Regions from separate parts of the Lacrimispora brassicae genome, predicted to be linked through region 1. Evidence: a T-box and tRNA genes for the amino acid it is inferred to sense, from the RefSeq annotation. Region 1 holds a T-box; the other holds one or more tRNA genes.
What was found. The T-box of region 1 lies ahead of leuS (leucine--tRNA ligase). A T-box ahead of a tRNA ligase gene usually reads a tRNA of that ligase, here a tRNA-Leu.

Region 1 (6,768 bases):
AACCTATATGAGTGATCTAGCAGCAACTAACTGTGGATGCGGATGCGATTGCAACAGTGGAGGATGCAACAGTGGAAGTGGTTTCAATATGATTTGGCTGATCCTTATCCTGTGCTTCTGTGGTGGCGGCAGCGGCGGCTGCGGCAGCAGTTGCGGCGGCAGTTGCGGCGGTTGCGGAAATGATGGCGGCAGTTGGATTTGGATCATCATTCTTCTGTGCTGCTGTGGCGGCGGTGGCTTTGGTGGTGGAAGTAACTTCTGCTGCTAAGCAAAACATAAAACGGGGCCCGATCTTTTTAGATCGGGCCCTGTTTTCATTTATGAACGGCTCTGGCCGTTTTCCTTTCCAGGCCTTGGAAAAGGGCCCTGGTTGCTTCCTCCTTTTAAAGAGTTCCTGTTCTGCTTCATCTTCATACACTCTTCATCAATTTCATATACTGCATTACCATCTATGATTAATCGGCTTTTCATATCTAAATCACTCTCCTGTAATACTAATATATGCAGATGCATATATTGTCAACAAGAAAAGTAAGGAATCTCATGCTATGAACAATGAACAAAATGTCCGCGCAAATGATCTGGACTCCCTTATCGGCGATAATCATCTTCATATGATGAAGGCTGCCCTACCCTATATGAATGTTTCCCAACAACGCTTTATCTCCTACTTCGTCAAAATAAACGAGCTGCAGCGCACCGTCAGTCTGTTTGAAGAAGGTGAAGTGGCCACCATGGGAATCTGTTCCGCAGGAGAGAGAGAACAATCCGACATCCCTATTGACATGCTGAACACCATAAAACCCTTTGCCGACCCGGCAGAACAGGATTTCATTGACCTTATTATCAACTTCTTCCAGGGCTTTAAGCTGGCCGGAGCCTTCTCTGACCCTGTACCCAGCTCCACAATTCCGGTCCAGGCCCAATCAGAAGGGCAAGGCAAGCAGGCAAATCAGACGAATCAGAGTAATAACCACCGGCAGAATAACCCCTTGGGAAGGATGTCTTTTGACCAGATCAAAAATTTCATGCCTCCGGAGCAGCAATCCAAGTTTGAAACCATGCAGCTTATGATGTCCGCCATGCAGCAGATGAATTAATCCTTGCTGCCTTCCCCAATTCCCTTTACATATCCCCATAGAAAGGAAGAATAACGACCTATGAACGCCAACTGGAAACAAGACCCCAGACTAAAAACCATGAATTCGCAAAAACTCTCCATGCTGAATGAATTTGCAAAACGGGTGGAAACCACCCCAAAGGACCAGCTTCTTCCAACGCTTTTAAGCTTAAATGCGGAAGCAAGCCAGAAAGGCATTCAATTTAACGACCAGGAAACAGATCTTCTCATCTCCATCATGAGCGCCAATATGGACCAAAATGAGAAGAAACGAATTGAGAGCCTGCGGATGCTTTCTAAAAATTTCATGAAACGCAATACAAAATGAAAACAAGGACATTATGGCGGTCCCTCAAGGAGCCGCCATAATGTCCTTATCTTGCCCAGGCAGTGAACCAGACAAACCTGCTTGCATGTTTAGCCGGCCACTGCTGCGGCAGCTACAAGACCCTCTATAGCGTGTTTCTTGTAGTTTATCATTCACATAAAATTACTTGCACACAATATTTACAATTCTTCCAGGAACATAGATTTCCTTAACAATGGTTCCGGTTATCTTATCCGGAATCAAAGCCTTGCCGGCTTCAATGGCCTCTTCCTTTGATACGTTTACAGGAAGCTTTACCACTGCCCTTGTCTTTCCGTTTACCTGGACCGCAACTTCGATCTCGTCTTCCTTCATGGCCTCTTCGTCACATTCCGGCCACTGTGCGTGAAATACGGAATCACTGCCGCCAAGGCGCTGCCACAGTTCCTCACCAATATGAGGTGCAAATGGAGCAACCAAAACCACAAAGGCCTTTAAGGTCTCTTTGTCGATGCCTCCGGACTTTTGGGCCATTTCAATAAATTTATTGTTATACTCCATAAATCCGGAAATTACCGTATTTAAGTTAAACTGGCTGAAACGCTGCTCAATATCAAAAATCAGCTTATTGCGCAGACGGAGCATTTCCCTGGTGGGCTCCACATCCTTATCACTGCTTGCCGCCACCAGTTTCCAGAAACGGTTCAGGAAACGGCTGACACCTTCGATCCCCCTGTCATCCCACTCTGCATCAAGCTCCGGCGGTCCCACAAAGAGCTCATACATACGGAGGGCATCACAGCCATAGTCACGGACCAGATCATCAGGTGATACTACATTTCCTTTTGATTTGCTCATCTTGATTCCGTTCTTTCCATTGATCATGCCCTGGTTAAACAGTTTGGTAAAGGGCTCGTCAAAATCCACCACACCGATGTCGTTTAAGAACTTGGTGTAAAAACGGGAATACAGGAGATGGAGCACAGCATGCTCCACACCGCCGATATACATATCCACCGGAAGATACTTTTTCGCTTTCTCTTTGGATACCAGATCCTTATCATTGTGACTGTCCACGTAGCGGAGGAAGTACCAGGATGAACCTGCCCACTGAGGCATGGTATTGGTCTCTCTTTTAGCGGTCGCGCCGCACACCGGACAAGTGGTGTTCACCCATTCATCAATGTCTGCCAGAGGAGATTCTCCCGTGCCGGTAGGCTGGTAGCTTTCCACCTCCGGAAGAGTGAGCGGAAGCTGGTCTTCCGGTACCGGAACATTGCCGCAGTGTGGGCAATGGATAATGGGAATGGGCTCTCCCCAGTAACGCTGTCTGGAAAATACCCAGTCACGGAGCTTAAAGTTTACGGTCTTCTTTCCCAGACCACGTTCCTCGATCATTGCAGGAGCTTCTTTTTTAAGGACGGAAGATTCCATCCCATTCCACTCGCCGGAATTGATCATGGTTCCGCTGGCCTCGGTGTAAGCCTGAGTCATGTTTTCAATTTCCCTGCCATCCTTTGCGATAACCTGAACAATCGGAATATCAAACTTCTTTGCGAACTCAAAATCCCTGTCATCATGGGCCGGCACGCACATAATGGCGCCGGTGCCGTAGTCTGCAAGGACATAATCAGAAAGCCAGATGGGGACCTTTGCACCGCTTAAGGGATTTACTGCATAGCTTCCGGTAAATACGCCGGTCTTTTCTTTATCCTGAAGACGGTCCACATTTGACTTCATGGAAGCGTCGTAAATATACTTCTCAACTGCTTCTTTATTTTCCGGGGCAGCAAGGCCTGGGGCAAGAGCATGTTCCGGCGCCAGCACCATAAAGGTGGCTCCGTATAAGGTATCAGGTCTGGTGGTATAAACCGTGATGGCCTCATCTCTTCCGTCTACCTTAAAATCAACCTCGGCTCCATAAGATTTTCCGATCCATTCCGTCTGCATCTTCTTGACCTTTTCCGGCCAGTCAAGCTTATCCAGATCATCTAACAGGCGGTCTGCGTAAGCGGTGATTTTTAACATCCACTGTCTTAAATTCTTCTTTGTGACTCCGGTTCCGCAGCGCTCGCAGCAGCCGTTTACCACTTCTTCGTTTGCAAGTCCTGTTTTACAGGATGGGCACCAGTTGATGGGGAATTCCTTCTCATAGGCCAGGCCCTTTTTAAACATCTGGACAAAAATCCACTGGGTCCATTTATAAAATTCCGGATCCGTGGTGTTGACCTCCATATCCCAGTCATAGACGGCCGCGATCTCATTGATCTGACGTTTGATGTTCCTTACGTTTTCAGCCGTGGATTTTGCCGGATGGACTCCCATCTTGATGGCGTAATTCTCTGCCGGCAGGCCAAAGGCATCCCAGCCCATGGGGTGGATCACATAATGTCCCTTTAAAATCTGATACCGGCTCCACACATCGGAGATTACATATCCTCTCCAATGGCCTACATGAAGACCGCTTCCTGAAGGATATGGGAACATATCCAGACAGTAATATTTCTGCTTTTTCCCATCGTCAACATTGATGGGGTTCTTTGCCCAGTTTTCACGCCATTTTTTTTCAATGGCACTGTGATTGTATGATGCTGCCATAACAAAATTTCCTCCTTCTCGCACACGCTTTTTGTGCATATAGGTATACCCGTAGGGTGCTTCCTCCTTTTACGACAGGGTTTTTCCCTGTTTCAAATGTCTGCGGATAAAATGATGACCGTAAGAGCACATAAAAAAATGCGCCTCAGACCGCTCATCGGTCATAGAGACGCAGGATCTACCGCGTGGTACCACTCTATTTCATACAAGATTCGTATGCTCTCACTGGATATGGAAAACATATCCGCCCGCTGTAACGGTCGGGACACCGGCAATGCCTACGCAGAAAGCAAAGCTTCCTTCAGCACGCTACTCAAAGGCCAGTTCGGCTGCCATTCCCAACCGGCTTCCACCACCCGCCGGCTCTCTGCATGTTTCAGACAGCTTACTATTCCTAATCACAGTATTTTTGCTAACTACAAATGTAACATAATTGACGAATTGTGTCAACCGTATTTTGAGAAATCCAGAATATCCAGAATGTTCCCCTATTGTATGGATTCCGGACAACGCTTGCAAGGCTTTTCATTTAACTTGACGAAATGACAAAGGTCACGGCTGAAAGAAGGAAAAACAAGATCATTCCAAGGTTTAAAAAAAGCACCTTAAAGGCTCCTTTCCCCCAGGTCTCCATAAGCCCCGGATGAAACACCAGCTTTCTTTGATTGATAAAAAACAAAACGGTTCCTGCAAGAACTGCTCCAAGCATAAATATGGAATAGCCCACAGCAAGCAGCGGAGCGTTTCCAATATGTAAGGCTACAATGGAGCCAAGAAAATTGATGATCATATGGAAAATTATAGTATAGCGAAGCTTTCCTGTCTGAATATAAATATAGGCTAACACCAGACCGATCCCAAAGGCATAAAAGAACTGGTAGAAATTTCCGTGGCTTAAGCCAAAGACAACACTGGATACCAGGATTGCCGCCTTATCTCCATACATCCGGATCCGGTCAATGAGAACCTTGCGAAACAGGATCTCTTCGCAAACAGGGGCCATTACCACCATGGTGACAAAAATCGCCCAGGTGCTTAAGCCTTTCATCACTTCCTCTACCGGGTTGATCATGGGCTTTCCTGAAAGAGCACAAACAAGGCTCATAAGGGCCCGCCCCATGAGGTTTCCAAAAAACAGGGCGCTCATACAGATCAAAAACCCGGAAACAAGCATTCCTGCCTTGGCCTTTTTTACCCCGGGCCTGCATAAAACCGGCATATCCTTTACAACGAGGCAGGCAACAGCTCCCCCAACAACATAATTAGCCAGGGAGACAAACACCATATACCAGTTCCCAAAGGTTATTTCCATTCCAAACCGGGACAGCACAAGAGCAATGACTCCCACCTCAAGCTGTATAACAATCGTTACAAGAAGGAATGCTCCATATCCCATCCCCACTCTTGAAAACGCTTTCCACGCATTTCTTCTGTCTTCCACTATTTCCATGCCTCCTGTCATTAAATTTCGGTTTTGCCAATTAAAATCAGCACAAAAAACCTACTAACCCATATTGATAGTCAGTAGTCTCATAGTCTTTATATTTCTCAAGAAGATCTTCAAACGATATAATCTGCATACCATGAATTTCATCACAATCATTAAGATTTGCTTTTTTTAATGATATCCTCATAAAAATCTCCTTTCACAGTTCTTAGATTATAAATATTTTATCTAAGAATATCAGTTTTTTTACCAACTATCAACCTTAAGTTTCCAATGTACAGTAATCCGTCAAATATCGTTTCATAGATTGACTCGTTCCATTTTAAGTACAAAAACTACCAACTGATAGCTGGTAGTTTTCCTTACATGTTCTTTTTATTGGCTTTGCATCATGCTCATAATCCAAAGAAAAACTCATTTATATGCTTTCAGAATGTTCGTACTTTGCCATTTATTCAGAAGTTCAACCTTTGAAAATCCTCCGGAATGTAAGGCTTCTGTTTCATGAGCTCTTGTAAGCGGCGTATCATAGTGATAGAATTCACCGTCACATATCCCCAATTCTGTCTTCAGCCGGGAAAGCTCCAAAAAGCTCTTCTTTTCTTCTTCATCATTTTCCGCCATATAGTCCGTTAAAATAAAATATCCGCCCTCTTTCAAAGAACTATGCAACTTTTTATAGAGCAGAATTTTCTGTTCCAGGGTAAAATGATGCAAGGATTCCACAGAAACAGCAGCATCATATAGATTTTCCCCAAACGTAACCTCAAAATATGAGCCATTGATAAGCGTAAGCTGTCTGTCCGGAAATTTAGCCTGCAGTGCGTTTAACATACCACTTGCCAAATCAATCCCTGTTATTATTGCAAATGGATTAACCTTGAAATATTCATTCAATTCCAAACCTGTCCCACAGCCCAAATCAAGCACTTTGCAGTGTGCGGTCATAGGCAGTTGAGATGCCGTATATGGATAAAATATTTTTGCAGAATCAATACAATTAAGTTGGTGGTCCTCATACCCGTTTAAACGACTATCAAAAAATTCTTCCATTTTTTCGAGCTTCATTACAACCTCCTTCACATGATCAAATATATATAATTCTTATAAAGATATTACCACCTAACTTACTAACTATCAATGTTAAGTTTCCAATGTACAGTAATCCGTCAAATATCAGTTTTGTGGTAAGCGTTTACAATGTATACAGTCATATTCTGGTGATAAATCAACTTTTCCGATTTTCATATCAACCTGTCCCTTTCCTTGTCAAAAGTTTAAAAGTGCTTTATTATT
Region 2 (6,768 bases), on a different contig from region 1:
GATATGCAAAAATAAAGAGGAACTGGGAGCCGCATTAAGCCGCCATATGTCGTTTTTTAATACGGAACCCACAATTGGTACCCCATTGATCGGTGCTGTTGCTGCTATGGAGGTTCAAAGGGCAAAGGGCGAAGATATTCCGGATGATGTCTTTAATGCGATCAAATCCGGTCTCATGGGACCGATGGCTGCATTAGGAGATTCCCTTTTTGCCAGCACGGGTAATGCGCTTTTGTTAAGCTTTGGCATGGGGCTGGCACTGGAAGGGAATGTTCTCGGCCCCATTATTTTCATGGTGCTTTGGTCGGCTGTTACGTTGGGATTTTCCATGTGGGGTGTCCAGTTCGGATTCCGGGAAGGCTTAAAAATCATGGATTCCGAGATCTTCTCCCCGGCTATGATCGCGAAAGCAACGTCGTTTCTTTCCATTCTTGGACTTACGGTAGTAGGCGGATTGTCCGCCCAATTCGTATCCCTGTCCACACCGATTTCATGGACAAATGGAGAGAGCACTACACAACTGCAGACAATTTTAAATGGTTTAATGCCTGGTCTGCTTCCCTTTATAGTAGTCATGGCTATCTGGTACTTACATGATAAAAAGAATATGTCAGTAATAAAGCTTTTGATGATTTTAATTATAATCGGAGCAGCCGGTTCGCTTCTGCACATTTTATAAGGAGGAGCTATGGTTAATATTTTAACGATGACCCATGGGGAGATGGCCGAAGGGATGTATCAGACGGTTAAAATGGTGATTGGAGAACAGGAAAATTTTTCGTACCTGCCATTCCGTCCGGACCAGTCTCTTGAAAACCTGATCGGTACGTTAAAAAGCAAGCTGGAGGAATTTAAAAATGACCTGCCATGTCTGGTGCTGGTTGACTTATTTGGCGGTTCGCCTTCCAATGCGATTGTGCATCTGATTGCGGAGGGATATGATCTGCAGGCGGTGGCCGGAGTCAATCTTCCAATGCTGATAACGGCTTTGACGGAAAGGGAGATTTATTCTTCTGTTGAAGAATTTACTGGATATATCCGGTCCGCCGGCTCGGAAGGCGTAGTAAATATTGTGGAAAAATTGATGGAAGAGTAAGCGGCAAGAGAACGGACTGCGGATTGAAATTTCGCTAGTCCGTTCTTGTAGTAAAAAATATGGGGTTGGAGCAGATTTCGTTAGTTTCAGTGTTACAATGGTCTGGGATGTCAAGGGGACTTGGAATCATATGCTCTATACCGGGAGAAAAAGCGGAATGAGCATAAGCAGATAAAAAAATGGGAGAGTCGTAGATGATAACAGAAAACAATATGCCTTGCAGAGTGAAAATGATTTTTAGTGATATAGATGGAACGTTACTTGACAGCAGCCATCAGGTAACTGATGGAACTCGCAATAAGATCATAGAGCTGGAACAAAAAGGGATACCGTTTGTTTTGGTTTCAGCAAGAATGCCGGAAGGAGTGGTGAGTATTCAGCGTCAGATCGGCAATCATAGCCCTATTATTAGCTATAGCGGGGGGTTGATCCATGATGCAAACAGAAGAATATTGTATAGCTGTCTTCTGGAGCTGGATAAGGCATTAACAATTAAAGAAGTATTGGAAAGGGAATTTCCACAGATATGCTGCAATACTTATGGCTATGAAAAATGGATTGTAGACAATGCCGGTAATCCATGGGTCCGGAGAGAGGAAAAGATCACTGGGTTGAATGCAGCAGAAGGGGATATAAAAAAAGAGTTTGTGAAGGAAAGAGGAATCCACAAGTTTCTATTGATGGGGGAGGCGGAGGAAATACATAATGTGGAAATCTGGTTAAGAAAGGATTATCCGGAATTATCGATTGCTCTGTCTAATGAAAATTATCTGGAAGTTATGCATGGAAGTGTAAAGAAATCAGCGGGAATAAGCTACTTATGCAATTATCGGGGAATTTCCCTGGAGGAAGCCATGGCATTCGGTGACGGGCATAATGATATCGACATGCTAAAGGCTGTGAAATATAGCTATGCCATGGGAAATGCGCCGAAGGAGGTAAAAGAAAGTGCAGTATTTGTAACACTGGATAATGATCACGAAGGGGTTCTTGCTGTTATAAAAGAGTTGAATTGATGCCGGTTCTGCATAACATGTCCCTTAGTTTGGGAGATCATGACGTTTGCATGGGGAACTTCTGTTAGCTGAAACTGGTTTTAATAATAAAATGGATATTAATTATGAAATCATCAATGATATGTTAAAACAGAATGAAATTCCAGATCGCCGCCGGATGGTACCGGATCAGGATTGAAAAATAAGAAAGTCTGAAATAAAAACATTTTGGATGTTGTGGAATTAATTTGAGGATATTGATTCTGCTGCATCCTTTTATATATAATTACCTATGGAATATGATTTTTGGCATAAAAAAACTCCCCGAGTAGGACTTGAACCTACGACCCAACGGTTAACAGCCGTTTGCTCTACCGACTGAGCTATCGAGGAATACATGACTTATTATACCCAAAAAGAGAAATATGTCAATAGGAAAAATGAAGAAATTAAAAAAGTGCGGGAGATGGGACTTGAACCCACACGTCTATACAGACACAAGATCCTTAGTCTTAGGAATTTATATTTCTATATGTTTTTCTTTCTTACTCATTCAACAGAATGCCCTTATACGTTTAAGTTCCTTTTTAAAATCGAATGAATAAAGATTTTTCTTAATCCAGGACAGATTGTCGGGAGATTTTCTTGATGATTCCCGATATTTTTTATTCATCATGCCAATGGCCTGCTGTTTTCCAAAAGCAAGATAAAAACCTTTCCCGAAATCTTTATATCCTCGTCCTGCTTCCAGATTTATCGTTGCTAATGTATATGGGGTGCCATGATACAATTTAATTGGCATTAATATATTCCTCCAATTCACGCTGCATTTCTTCCATAGGAAGTCCATCAAATATATCTGGGCATTCTGCTATATAATTCAGAATTTTCTTTTTATTGTTTAATTCCAGGAAATCCTGTACAGAACTGTGATGGCGTTTCATGTAGTTTTGAGTGATTGTGTGCATGAGATAGATATTATTATTAATTCTCTTATCACCGGCCATATATTGAACCCCCTTTCACTTCTTTATAAATCAAAAATCGTTTTTGTCGTTTTGTTCCATAACAGCGGGTGGATGCTTGGTTTATATTGTACATTCTACGAATATTATACATGGTTTGAAGCCATAATTCAATTCATTAAATATATATATATGTATTATATGGCTATGCGTAGCTTCTTTATACTGCGATTATATAGATATACATTGTCGGATAATCTGTCTTCAACCGCCACTTCCGCCTGGTTTACATATTTAACCAATTCCTGAAACTCCCGAAAATCTATATCATTATCAATGGGGAGCAGTAAAACTTCATGGACAGAAGATGGCAATATTATGAGATCACAATTTTCAGAAATAAAATTTTTGAAATGAATTACGCTGATAATAATTTCTATATAAGAAGACATATCATAACATCCGAAAACAAAAATCGTAACGGCAGAGTTTATTATGGAATTCAGTTAAGCGCCATAGAGGAATGTACTAATGATAAAAACGCAGGGGATAATTTGCTCTTAAATAATAATAACTTACAGATAAGAGCATTTATCGAGATATCAGATGGCCTCAGAATTCTCCAATGTGGTTGACTTTTGTTGCTGCCAAATTGCTGTCAATTTTAAATTCTGCTAAAATGTCAATCAACTTCAGGGCCCAAATTATAACAGCAAAAAAAGGCTTAACCCCTTATATAATAAAGGGTTGAGCCTTACATACATTAATGCGGGAGATGGGACTTGAACCCACACGATCATACAACCACAAGATCCTTAGTCTTGCCTGTCTGCCAATTCCAGCACTCCCGCACAACGAACCTTATTTTAGCATCCCTGGGTGAAATTGTCAATATTTTATGAAAAATATATACAAAAAAAATATTTGAAAAATCTGGAGAAATATTGTTGACAGATAGGAGCTTGTATACTATAATAACTATTGTTGTTGCGAGAGATAACAACGAAATGCAGAAGTGGCGGAATTGGCAGACGCGCACGGTTCAGGTCCGTGTGGTAGCAATACCTTGAGGGTTCAAGTCCCTTCTTCTGCATGAGCTATACAAATAGTCATAAATGTATGGTTTTTTATTTCTTATATGACATGCGGGAGTGCTGGAATTGGCAGACAGGCAAGACTAAGGATCTTGTGGTTGTATGATCGTGTGGGTTCAAGTCCCATCTCCCGCAGTAAAAAAGTTTATAAAAACAAGTCGAATTCGAAAAAATTCGACTTGTTTTTATTTATATGATATCATGTAGAAAACTTAAATTTGAAGAAGAAGCGTTGAAGAAGTTAAGGAAAAGAGGAATCAAGGTGAGTGGGAATAAACCAATGCACATTTCGTTAACAGGAGAAAAAAGTCATAAGGTAAATATCCCTACAGGACAGGGGAGCTTTTCCATTGGAACAAAAGGAATATCTAAAGGAAAATATGATGTTTGGGTAGAAAAAGACAGCCTAATTAACTGGGATGCATTCGCTGAATACCTCCCTTATGGTGATTGGCCAAGATTTTTCTATTATTCAGGCAATGATAAAGGTTTTATTGATTGGTCTTCTAAACGGCCAATTGAAGATTTTCACTGGTGGCCACAAGAAAATGCTTCTGTTGATTTGACGAAAGCAAACATTAATAAAATTTTTATTCATACAGAAAAAAACAAAATTGAAGTTTCAACAGGTGATAAAATACGATTGCTTTCTCTTTCGGGCAATCTTAAAAATATTGATATAAAAAAATGCACCACCATTCCATATTTATATTTTTCGCCTCTTTGCTCACAAGCAGAAACCCGACTCTGCCAATTGCCTGTATACAAAGCATTGGAAAAAGCGGCTTCTGTTGATATAAACAGTTCACCCATGGGGATGGCTTTCGACTGCAAAAGTTTGTTGCAATTTCAAAATCTTACAAGTCTGAATCTCACAGGAAACTTGGCTAATTTGGAATCATTAACAGAATTGAAGCACCTTGAAAGAATCGGATTAAGATTTGTTCCCAACTTAACCAATATGCCGAAACTGATGAACTGGAAAAATTTAAAAAGTTTTATCGGTTGGAATATTGAAGAAACAGCAGGAAAGGTATTGAAGGCGGAACTTAACGAATTGTTGAAAGAAAAGGAGTTGGATTATTCAAGCGTATCCAAATTACGGAAAACAATATGGTTTACTACCGAATATGGTATTCCGTTTTCGGGATGGGAAGACAAGAACGCAAAAATTGCAACAAAAGCATACAAAGCTTGTTTGAAAGAGATAAAGAAATCAAAAACAGAAAGTGAAGTCCATGAAGCAATTATTAGGTTCATAGAAGTTATCAATCAATTAACAGACATTGAAACAAGCGAAAGGGAAGATGCAGGCACTGCTGTGAGCCAATTGATAGAATCTTCTGTTTTGGGAATATCGCAGAAAACAGGGAAAAAATGGTTTGATGAGATCAGGGACTTTTGACCTAATGACACATGATATTTTGTATTTTCGTGGACATACCTTGTTTCTCGCCAGAAAACGGAAGAATTTTTGCTGAGATATGATTAACAAATAACAGAATAAAAGCAAATCCCTGATCACGTGATTTTTTAGCGGCTGCGTTCTTCGTAATTGAAGAAATACAGCCGCTTTTTCTGTTTCACAAAGATGCTTTTAAACAGGGTATGAGGGAAGGGGAATTGGCTGAAAGATGTAAAGTGATTCTGCCTTCAAGGGCATTAAGTACATCTTTGTTTTGGAAAGAATCCCATTACTTGATCCTTGCAGAGAAACTGGCCTGGGACCGCAATCGTTGATGGCGCATGTCAAACTCCGTTTTCTCATTTGAGCAATGGATAATACAGCCTTTTCATTTACAGATTTTGATGCTCTATTCTATTTGTTGCATTTCGTTTACAAAAATTGCAGCTTACTTTATATTTCAGCCACTTCGTCTGCAAAAATTGCAGCTTATTTTACATTTCAGTCCGTATTCCCAAATTATGGTTTTTTTAATCTTTGTAACTGCTAAATTTAATACATATAAACTCAAATTTAATACATGTGCTTCCAAGATAGCCAAGTTTTATATAATACTTAGCAAGAAAAGTCTAATATCTTGATTTGGAAAAAATGCGGTGAGATTTAGACAACAATGGATTATGCAATTTGGATCATCTTTTATAAAGAAGTCATACGTTCATAGAATCCAGTGGATCCAAGTCACTACCTATATGATAGAATAACTGTTGCCTTATTAAGTGTGTGTAAACGAATAAAGGCATATTTTAGACCAACAGATTGCAGGAAAACTAAATGCAAATACTATAAATTCTGCTTGACATAAAGAGGAGGATAAATCGTGATTATCGCAATTTGTGATGACAATAAACAAGAACTGGAACAATGTAAAAAGCAATTAGAACTGTTGGCGTCAATTCATCAAGTCGATGTGGGATTTTCATTATATCACAAAGGTGAAGAGCTGCTGTTCCATTTGCAGAGTCTCAAGAGTTATCCAGACATTATTTATCTGGATATGAGAATGAATGGGATGCAGGGGGATGAGGTCGCCAGAAAGCTGAGAAGCCAGGGGTGTATCAGTGAAATTGTGTTTTTTACAGTTTCTAAAGATTTTTACACTACGGCATTTGATGTTAGGGCATTGCATTATGTTGTAAAAGGCGAAACAACG

Region 2: it has a tRNA-Leu gene. The T-box ahead of leuS (leucine--tRNA ligase) is inferred to sense a tRNA for this amino acid. The anticodon was not compared.

What each region holds. Positions count from the first base shown of each region.
Region 1 covers NZ_BRYH01000006.1:355,681-362,448, reverse strand. The annotation lists gene ACYVD3_RS04755 (hypothetical protein) at 8-268, shown strand; gene ACYVD3_RS04750 (hypothetical protein) at 319-471, opposite strand; gene ACYVD3_RS04745 (hypothetical protein) at 549-1,100, shown strand; gene ACYVD3_RS04740 (hypothetical protein) at 1,161-1,448, shown strand; gene leuS (leucine--tRNA ligase) at 1,611-4,025, opposite strand; T-box leader at 4,188-4,436, opposite strand; gene ACYVD3_RS04730 (lysostaphin resistance A-like protein) at 4,555-5,466, opposite strand; gene ACYVD3_RS04725 (hypothetical protein) at 5,513-5,659, opposite strand; gene ACYVD3_RS04720 (class I SAM-dependent methyltransferase) at 5,887-6,540, opposite strand.
Region 2 covers NZ_BRYH01000031.1:24,643-31,410, reverse strand. The annotation lists gene ACYVD3_RS15760 (PTS system mannose/fructose/sorbose family transporter subunit IID) at 1-679, shown strand, start outside; gene ACYVD3_RS15755 (PTS sugar transporter subunit IIA) at 689-1,096, shown strand; gene ACYVD3_RS15750 (Cof-type HAD-IIB family hydrolase) at 1,291-2,112, shown strand; gene ACYVD3_RS15745 (hypothetical protein) at 2,159-2,290, shown strand; tRNA gene ACYVD3_RS15740 (tRNA-Asn) at 2,412-2,484, opposite strand; gene ACYVD3_RS15735 (DUF3990 domain-containing protein) at 2,645-2,893, opposite strand; gene ACYVD3_RS15730 (hypothetical protein) at 2,883-3,098, opposite strand; gene ACYVD3_RS15725 (DUF5688 family protein) at 3,254-3,508, opposite strand; gene ACYVD3_RS15720 (hypothetical protein) at 3,413-3,691, shown strand; tRNA gene ACYVD3_RS15715 (tRNA-Leu) at 3,824-3,907, opposite strand; tRNA gene ACYVD3_RS15710 (tRNA-Leu) at 4,066-4,149, shown strand; tRNA gene ACYVD3_RS15705 (tRNA-Leu) at 4,202-4,285, shown strand; gene ACYVD3_RS15700 (hypothetical protein) at 4,413-5,555, shown strand; gene ACYVD3_RS15695 (LytR/AlgR family response regulator transcription factor) at 6,436-6,768, shown strand, end outside.